Regions from separate parts of the Methylobacterium sp. BI1 genome, predicted to be linked through region 2. Evidence: riboswitches for the same ligand, from Rfam matches in the RefSeq annotation. Region 2 holds a riboswitch; the other holds the start of a gene.
What was found. A riboswitch is a leader RNA that binds a small molecule or an ion and turns the genes downstream of it on or off. The one in region 2 is predicted to bind thiamine pyrophosphate.
Positions count from the first base shown of each region.

Region 1: linked by a shared signal. The riboswitch ahead of thiC (phosphomethylpyrimidine synthase ThiC) and the one ahead of thiO (glycine oxidase ThiO) in region 2 are both predicted to bind thiamine pyrophosphate.

Region 1 covers NZ_CM155267.1:1,166,975-1,170,578, reverse strand. The annotation lists gene thiC (phosphomethylpyrimidine synthase ThiC) at 1-1,426, opposite strand, end outside; TPP riboswitch at 1,505-1,613, opposite strand; gene AC1MGR_RS05645 (BA14K family protein) at 1,762-2,508, shown strand; gene AC1MGR_RS05640 (hypothetical protein) at 2,618-2,872, opposite strand; gene AC1MGR_RS05635 (hypothetical protein) at 3,013-3,234, opposite strand; gene AC1MGR_RS05630 (zinc metalloprotease) at 3,422-3,604, opposite strand, start outside.
Region 2 covers NZ_CM155267.1:4,481,935-4,485,538, forward strand. The annotation lists gene thiG (thiazole synthase) at 1-555, opposite strand, end outside; gene thiS (sulfur carrier protein ThiS) at 591-803, opposite strand; gene thiO (glycine oxidase ThiO) at 800-2,005, opposite strand; TPP riboswitch at 2,082-2,210, opposite strand; gene AC1MGR_RS21215 (adenylate/guanylate cyclase domain-containing protein) at 2,256-3,503, opposite strand.

The DNA.
Region 1 (3,604 bases), 1.9 Mb from region 2:
TGGCGCAGCCGAACCAGCCGATCATCGCGGCGCCGATGCCGGAGGTGATGTGGTCGTAGCCGGGGGCGATGTCCGTGGTCAGCGGGCCGAGGGTGTAGAACGGCGCCTCGCCGCACTCCACGAGCTGCTTCTCCATGTTCACCTTGATCTTGTGCATCGGCACGTGGCCGGGGCCCTCGATCATGGTCTGGCAGCCCTTGTCCCAGGCGATCTTGGTCAATTCGCCCAGGGTCTCCAGCTCGGCGAACTGCGCCGCGTCGTTGGCGTCCGCGATGGAGCCGGGGCGCAGGCCGTCACCCAGGGAGAACGAGACGTCGTAGGCCCGCATGATGTCGCAGATCTCGTCGAAGCGCTCGTAGAGGAACGACTCGCGGTGACCGGCGAGGCACCAGCGCGCCATGATCGAGCCGCCGCGGGAGACGATGCCGGTGACCCGGCGCGCGGTGAGCGGCACGTGGGCGAGGCGCACGCCCGCATGGATCGTGAAGTAGTCGATGCCCTGCTCGGCCTGCTCGATGAGCGTGTCCTTGAAGACCTCCCAGTCGAGCTTCAGCGGGTCGCCGCCGACCTTCTCCAGGGCCTGGTAGATCGGCACGGTGCCGATCGGAACGGGCGAGTTGCGCACGATCCAGGAGCGGATGTTGTGGATGTTGCGGCCCGTCGAGAGGTCCATCACCGTGTCGGCGCCCCAGCGGGTCGCCCAGACCAGCTTCTCGACCTCCTCGGCGGCCGACGACGTCACGGCGGAATTGCCGATGTTGGCGTTGATCTTCACCAGGAAGTTGCGGCCGATCGCCATCGGCTCCACCTCGGGGTGGTTGATGTTGGCCGGGATGATGGCGCGGCCCCGGGCCACCTCGTCCCGGACGAATTCCGGCGTGATGAAGGCCGGCAGCGCGGCGCCGAAGCTGTTGCCGTCGGCGAGCGCGGCCTGCGCGCCCTCCAGCATCGTCTGGCGGGCGAGGTTCTCGCGGTTGGCGACGTAGATCATCTCCTCGGTGATGATCCCGGCGCGGGCGAACTCGTACTGCGTCACCATCTGGCCCGGGCCGGCCTTGCGGATCTCGCGGGTGGCCGGACAGGGGGCCACGAGCTTGTCCTCGGGCACGAAGCCGTTGTCCTCGGGCTTGACGGCTCGCGGCGTCACGGTGGCGTAGCCGCGCCGGGCGATCCAGGGCTCGCGCACCAGCGGCAGGCCGGCATGGAGGTCGATCCTGGCATCCGTCTCCGTGTAGGGGCCCGACGGATCGTAGACCCGCACCGGGGCCTCCTTCGGATCGCTGAGCGTGATCTCGCGGAACGGCACCCGGATGTCGTCGTGCCCGGCCACGGGAGCGTAGACCTTGCGCGAGCCCATGATCGGGCCGGTGGTCACAGCCTGGGGCTGGCCCTGCGGAAGGTCCTTCGGGAGAACGGGTGCATTCATCGGTTTCGCTCCTGGCGTGGGAGACGATCCGGTTCATCGGCGGCGGGGTCGGATGGGATGACGCCTGGGGTGACGCGTCGTCGAGGAGATTCCCGTCCCTCCGCCGGTACGAACCGGATCAGGTTCAAGGGTCAGGGCGACGCGCCCAATCTCAGCTCCCGTACTCGGAGCCCCCCTCGGAATGTTTCCAGATTCGAGGGCGGCGGCCGATTTGTCAATCGCCGGCCCGACGCCGTGCGGCGAATAGGGTGCGAAACGAACTTTATCGTCAGCCCCCGCGTTCGTTCACCAGAAGTTCGACCCTCGGGGTCGGCACGCGAACCACAGGTTCTCCCATGAAACGCATATTCCTGGCCTCGGCCGCCCTGGTCGGAGCCCTCTCGATGATTCCCGCCGCCGCGGACGCGCGTCCGGGTGGCGGCGGTGGCGGCTTCCGGGGCGGTGGCGGCGGCTTCCACGGCGGCGGCCTGGGTGGCGGCGGCTTCCGCGGCGGCAACTTCGGCGGCGGCGGCTTCCGCGGCGGCCTCGCCCAGGGCGGCGGGTTCCGTGGCGGCAATGTCGGAGGCAACTTCGGCGGTGGCGGCTTCCGCGGCGGCCTTGCGCAGGGTGGCTTCAACCGGGGCGGCTTCAACCGAGGCGGAACCATCGGCGTGGGTGCCGTCGGCGCCGGGGCGGGCCTGGCCGCCGGCAACGGCTTCCGGGGCGATCGCGGCGGATTCAACCGCGGTGGGTTCAACCGGGGCGGTGCCTATGCCGGACGGGGCTACGGCTACCGCCGCGGCTACGGCGGCCTGGGCCTCGGGCTCGGGCTGGGTCTCGCCGGTGCCGGGATCGGCTACGGCCTCGGCAGTGCCTATGGCGGCTATTACGGCGACGACTATTACGCCGGCGGCTACGCACCGGCCTATTACGGCGGCTACGCGCCCTACGGTGGCGGCTATGCCGCGACGGGCTACGAGGCCGGCCCGGAGGTCGCGACCAGCGGCGAGGACGTGGCCTATTGCGTCCAGCGCTTCCGGTCCTACGACCGCCGCACCGGGACCTATCTCGGTAATGACGGCCAGCGCCACGCCTGCCCGTAACGGCTGACGGGCTCCCTACCCATCGGAAGGGGCTCCGCCACGCGGCGGGGCCCTTTTTTACGTCCTGAAGGCCCCTTCGAGGTCTGCGAAGGCCGGGACGCGTTCCGCCTCACGAGCCCTGCAGGCTCTCGGCGAAGTCGTCCGGCACCTCGCCGAAGCTGCCCAGGATCGCGGCGCTCTCCAGTTCCCCCGTCTCGTCGTCGGCCACGACCTTGATCGCTGCCGTGCCGGGAAAGCGCGCGGCCATCGCCTCGGCCTTCTTCAGGGCCCCGCTCTCCGTCACCGCCACCTCGCGGTCGCCCGGCGAGAGCCGCTTGCGCTTCAGCACGAAGGTCTGCACCAGGAACGTCGTCTTGAGGGCCATCGCAGGGTCTCTCCACCGGGCCGCGCCGGATCGCGTCGGAATCCGGTGGCCGAGCGCACCTAGCACGAAAGCCCGGTTCCCAGGGGTCCGGAACGTTGCGGCCGGAACGCCGCGGCCGGACCCGGGCCGCCCGCCCTGGTCTACGCCGTCGGATTGTGCGGGGCCTCGAGCCGCCGGATCAGGCGCCCCGCGTCCCAGAGTTCGACGGAGCGGCCGTCCATGAAGGCCCGCGCCCGATCCAGCGCCTCCGCCTCGGTGCATCTCGCGAGCGACTTGGTGCGAAGGACGCGACCGGCAGTGTCGAGGAGCAGTACGCGGTAGCCGGACGACGGCGTCCAATGCCCCGGTGCATCCTCCCGCATGACCCGCTCCCGCCTCGAGGATCGTGAAGGCCGGTGCGTCGCTCCTGAATTCGAGACGAACAGCGCGCTGGCCCCAGCACGCATCGCAAGAGTACGGCTGCGCTCGTTAACGTACATACCGCGCCGGCAGATCATCCGGCGATGGGCTGAAGTCTTCCGTTCGCGCTTCTCGTCCTGACGGAGCGGATCACCACAGGCGCACCAGCCGGAACCCTGCGATCACATCTGCGAGATCGATCCCGAACAGGTCCGTCAACAGCAGGCTCGCGCGGAACAGCGGCCGGGTGAAGGCGGCGGAGACGAGGAAGAGGCCCAGCAGCACCAGACCCGAATGCCGGGCCATCCGGTCCGCCATGCTCCAGGGCGCGGC
Region 2 (3,604 bases):
CACCGGCACCGGGGATCGCCGACAGATGAGTTCGAGGTTGGCCGGGTTGGCTACCCCCATGCCGGAACCGATCAGCGAGCCCATGGGCATCACGGCGGCGCATCCGAGATCGGCGAGGCGCTGGCAGACCACCGGATCGTCGTTGCAATAGGGCAGCACGGTGAATCCGTCGTCAACGAGGTGGCGGCAAGCCTCCAGCAGCTCGGCCACATCGGGATACAGCGTCTCGCGGTCGCCGATGACCTCGACCTTGATCCAATTCGTGTCGAGGGCTTCGCGAGCGAGCTCGGCGGTCATGATCGCGTCGCGCGCCGTCTCGCAGCCGGCGGTGTTGGGCAGGAACCGGTGCCCCTCGAGCCGCCGCAGGGTGTCCGAGCCGTGCCCCTGGAGCGAAACCCGCCGGATCGAGGCCGTGACCACCTCGGCGCCGGAGGCGGCCACCGCATCGAAGAGGATGCTCTGAGTGGGATAGCCGGCGGTGCCGATGAACAGGCGCGAGCCGAGGCTCACACCGCCGATCACCAGCGTGTCCGTGTCGTTCGCGATCTCGGTCATTCCGGGCCTTCCTGCCATAGTGTCCTCCTTCCCGATCATCCGCCCTGCATCGCGCGGACGATCTCGACGCGGTCGCCCTCGCCGAGGGCGGTGGTGGCCCAGTCCCGGCGCCGAACCACGGAGCCGTTGAGCGCGATGGCGATGCCCTGCGGGCTCTCGATGCCGGTCTCCTCGGCCTCCTCGCGGAACAGGGCGTCGAGGTCAGCGGCCGTGCTGTCGCGGGCCTCGCCGTTCACCGTGAGCCTCATGCGAAAGCCCTTTCCGGCAGCCGCGCGAAGCGGGCCCGGCCGAACTTCCGGGCGTAGTCCGGGAGGGCGCCCTCGGTCACGAGGGCCGCGACCGCATCGGCGGTGGCGGGGGCCAGGAGGTAGCCGTTGCGGTGATGGCCGGTGGCCACGACGAGGCCGGGCGCCAGGGCGTCGATGATCGGAGCATCGTCGTCCGAGGTCGGCCGGAAGCCGCTCCAGACCGCCTCCACCGCCATCTCCTCGATACCGGGCAGGATGCGGCGGGCTCCCTCCAGCAGAGCGTAGAGACCTCCGGCCGTGACACCGGGGACGAATCCGCAATCCTCCACCGTCGCGCCGACGATGAGATGGCCGTCGCTCTTCGGTGCCATGTGGACCTGCTCGGTCCAGACCATGTGGGTGAGGGTGCCAGTGCGGGCGGTGGTCCGCAGGGCGAGGGACTGGCCGCGCAGGGGCCGGACCGGAAGAGCGAGATGGTCGGGCAGGAGCCCCGCCTCCCCGCTCCAGGCACCGGAGGCGAGCACGACGGTGTCGGCCCGGCTCATACCCTGTGCCGTGCGCACGCCGGTGACCCGCCCGGCGCTCCAATCCAGGGCCTCGACCGCGCTTCCCTCCACGATGGCAACCCCGGCTGCGAGGCAAGCCCGCACGAGGGCGGCCATCACCCGGCTCGGATCGACCTGGTGGTCATGCGGGCAGAACAGGCCGGCGGTGACCGCGGGGCGCAGGCGCGGCTCGCGGGCCCGCACCTCCGGACCGGTGAGCCATCGAGCGTCAAGGCCGGAGCGCTTCTGAAGGTCGTGCCGGAAGCGCAGGCGCTCCACCTCGTCCCGTCCGATGGCGAGTACCAGGGTGCCCTCCTCCCGGTAGTCGATGTCGAGGGCGGCCGCGGCCTGAAGCTGGTCGCGAAAGCCCGGCCAGCGCGACAGGCTCTCAAGGGCCAGAGGCAGGAGCGGGTCGGAGCCGGGTTCGTGCTCGGCGGCGGGGGCCAGCATGCCGGTGGCGGCGAGGCTCGCCCCGGCCCCGACGGTGTCGCGCTCCAGGACAGTCACGGAAAGTCCGGCCTGGGCCAGGCGCCACGCCGCCGACAGCCCGATTAGGCCGGCGCCGACGACGACCACGTCACTGCGGGCCGGGGCGACGGCGGCCGGCGGGGCAGCGCCGTGCGTCCGCCGCAGGTTGAGGAAGGAACTCGGGGTCACGTCCAACGCAATCTCCGCGACAGGCGTCGAGATTGGTGGGCTGCAGCTTCGAATGGTGAAGCGTGCCGGGCTTGAGGAGAAACCCGCGGTCCAATCCCTACGCCGGTATGAACCGGGTCAGGTTCGAAGGATTTCCGCGCCGCCATCCGCGAACGGACGGCCATCGGTTTCTCAGCCCCTTGCCGGGGATCTCCCTGGAACATCCCTGATGTGGGCCGTCCACGCGCCGGGGTCAATCCCCGCGGGGGGCTCAGGCGGCGGGCGGACGCGCCGGCCGATAGACGCCCATGGACTCGGTGAACCCGTCGAGCGCGTGTTCGCCGAGGGGCTCCGGCATGTCCCAGAGGAAATCGACGAAGGGCTTCGTCATCAGAATCGGCTCGCCGAGCGTCCGGTTCAGGCGGGCGACGCGACTCGCGAGGTTCACGTCGCGGCCGATGACCGTGAAGTCCAGCCGCGCGCCGGAGCCGACATTGCCGTAGGCGGCCTCCCCGTGATGCAGGGCGATGCCGGCGGCCACCGGGTTGGCGAACCGGCCCAGGGCATTGGCCTCGGCCAGGGCCGCCATCGCGCTCTGCGACGCCGTGAGCGCGCCCTTGGCCGCGCCGCCCAGGTCGTCGCCCGGCTCGCGAAAGATCGCCAGCAGGCCGTCGCCGAGATACTTCAGGACCTCGCCGCCCTCGCGCTCGATGGCCGGCACCAGACAGTCGAAGAAGATGTTCAGGAGGTCGACCGCCTCCTCCGGCGTCATGTCGGCGGAGATGCGCGTGTAATCGCGCATGTCGGCAAACAGGATCGCCGAGCGGATGCGCTGGACGTGGCCGCGTCGGATGGAGCCGCCGAGGATCGCCTTGTGCGGCTCGTCCCCGACATAGATCCGCAGCACGTGGTCGAGTTGCTTGTTGACGCTGCGCATCTCCATTACGGCCGCGAGGGTCGGCATGACGAAGCGGAGGATCGCCACGTCCTCGTCGCGGAATCCCGCCTCGGATCGGGTCGCGAACGAGATGCCGTTGCGGGTGCCGTTGGTGAAGAACAGCGGCGCGACGATGTAGTGCCGATACCCCTCGGCCTTCAGGTCCGGGATGACCGCGAAGGCATCATCGGGCGTCTCTGCGAGATCGAGAATCAGCCACTCGCCGGTCTCGTGGACGCGAAAGAACGGGCTGGCGCGATAGGCCCTGTCCGACGCCTCCCCGTGAGGGAACAGGCGGACCGTGGAACCGCTCTCGCGGGTCCAGAACCGCCCGACGCCGGAATACTCGGAATGCAGGGCATCGATGGCGGTGGTGGCGCGGTCCACCGGCACGTCGAGGGCGATCAGGCGCTCGGCGAGCCCGGAGAGCAGGTCCTCCGCCTTCGGCATGCGCGCGCCCTCGCTCAGCAGCCAGTCGCGCAGGGCGACGCATTGCTGCAGGGCGCCGAAAGGCACGTCGGCCGCCTCCGAGCCGTCGGCTTCGGCGGTGGGGGAAGGCTGGGGCGGGCCTCGATCGAGCATATGGCCAAGGTGGGTTGGGAGACGGCGTCCGGCAACGGCCACCACTCGGGTTTTGTGAGTATCGTGCAGGCGTGGCCGCTTCAACATCGCAGACCGGGCCG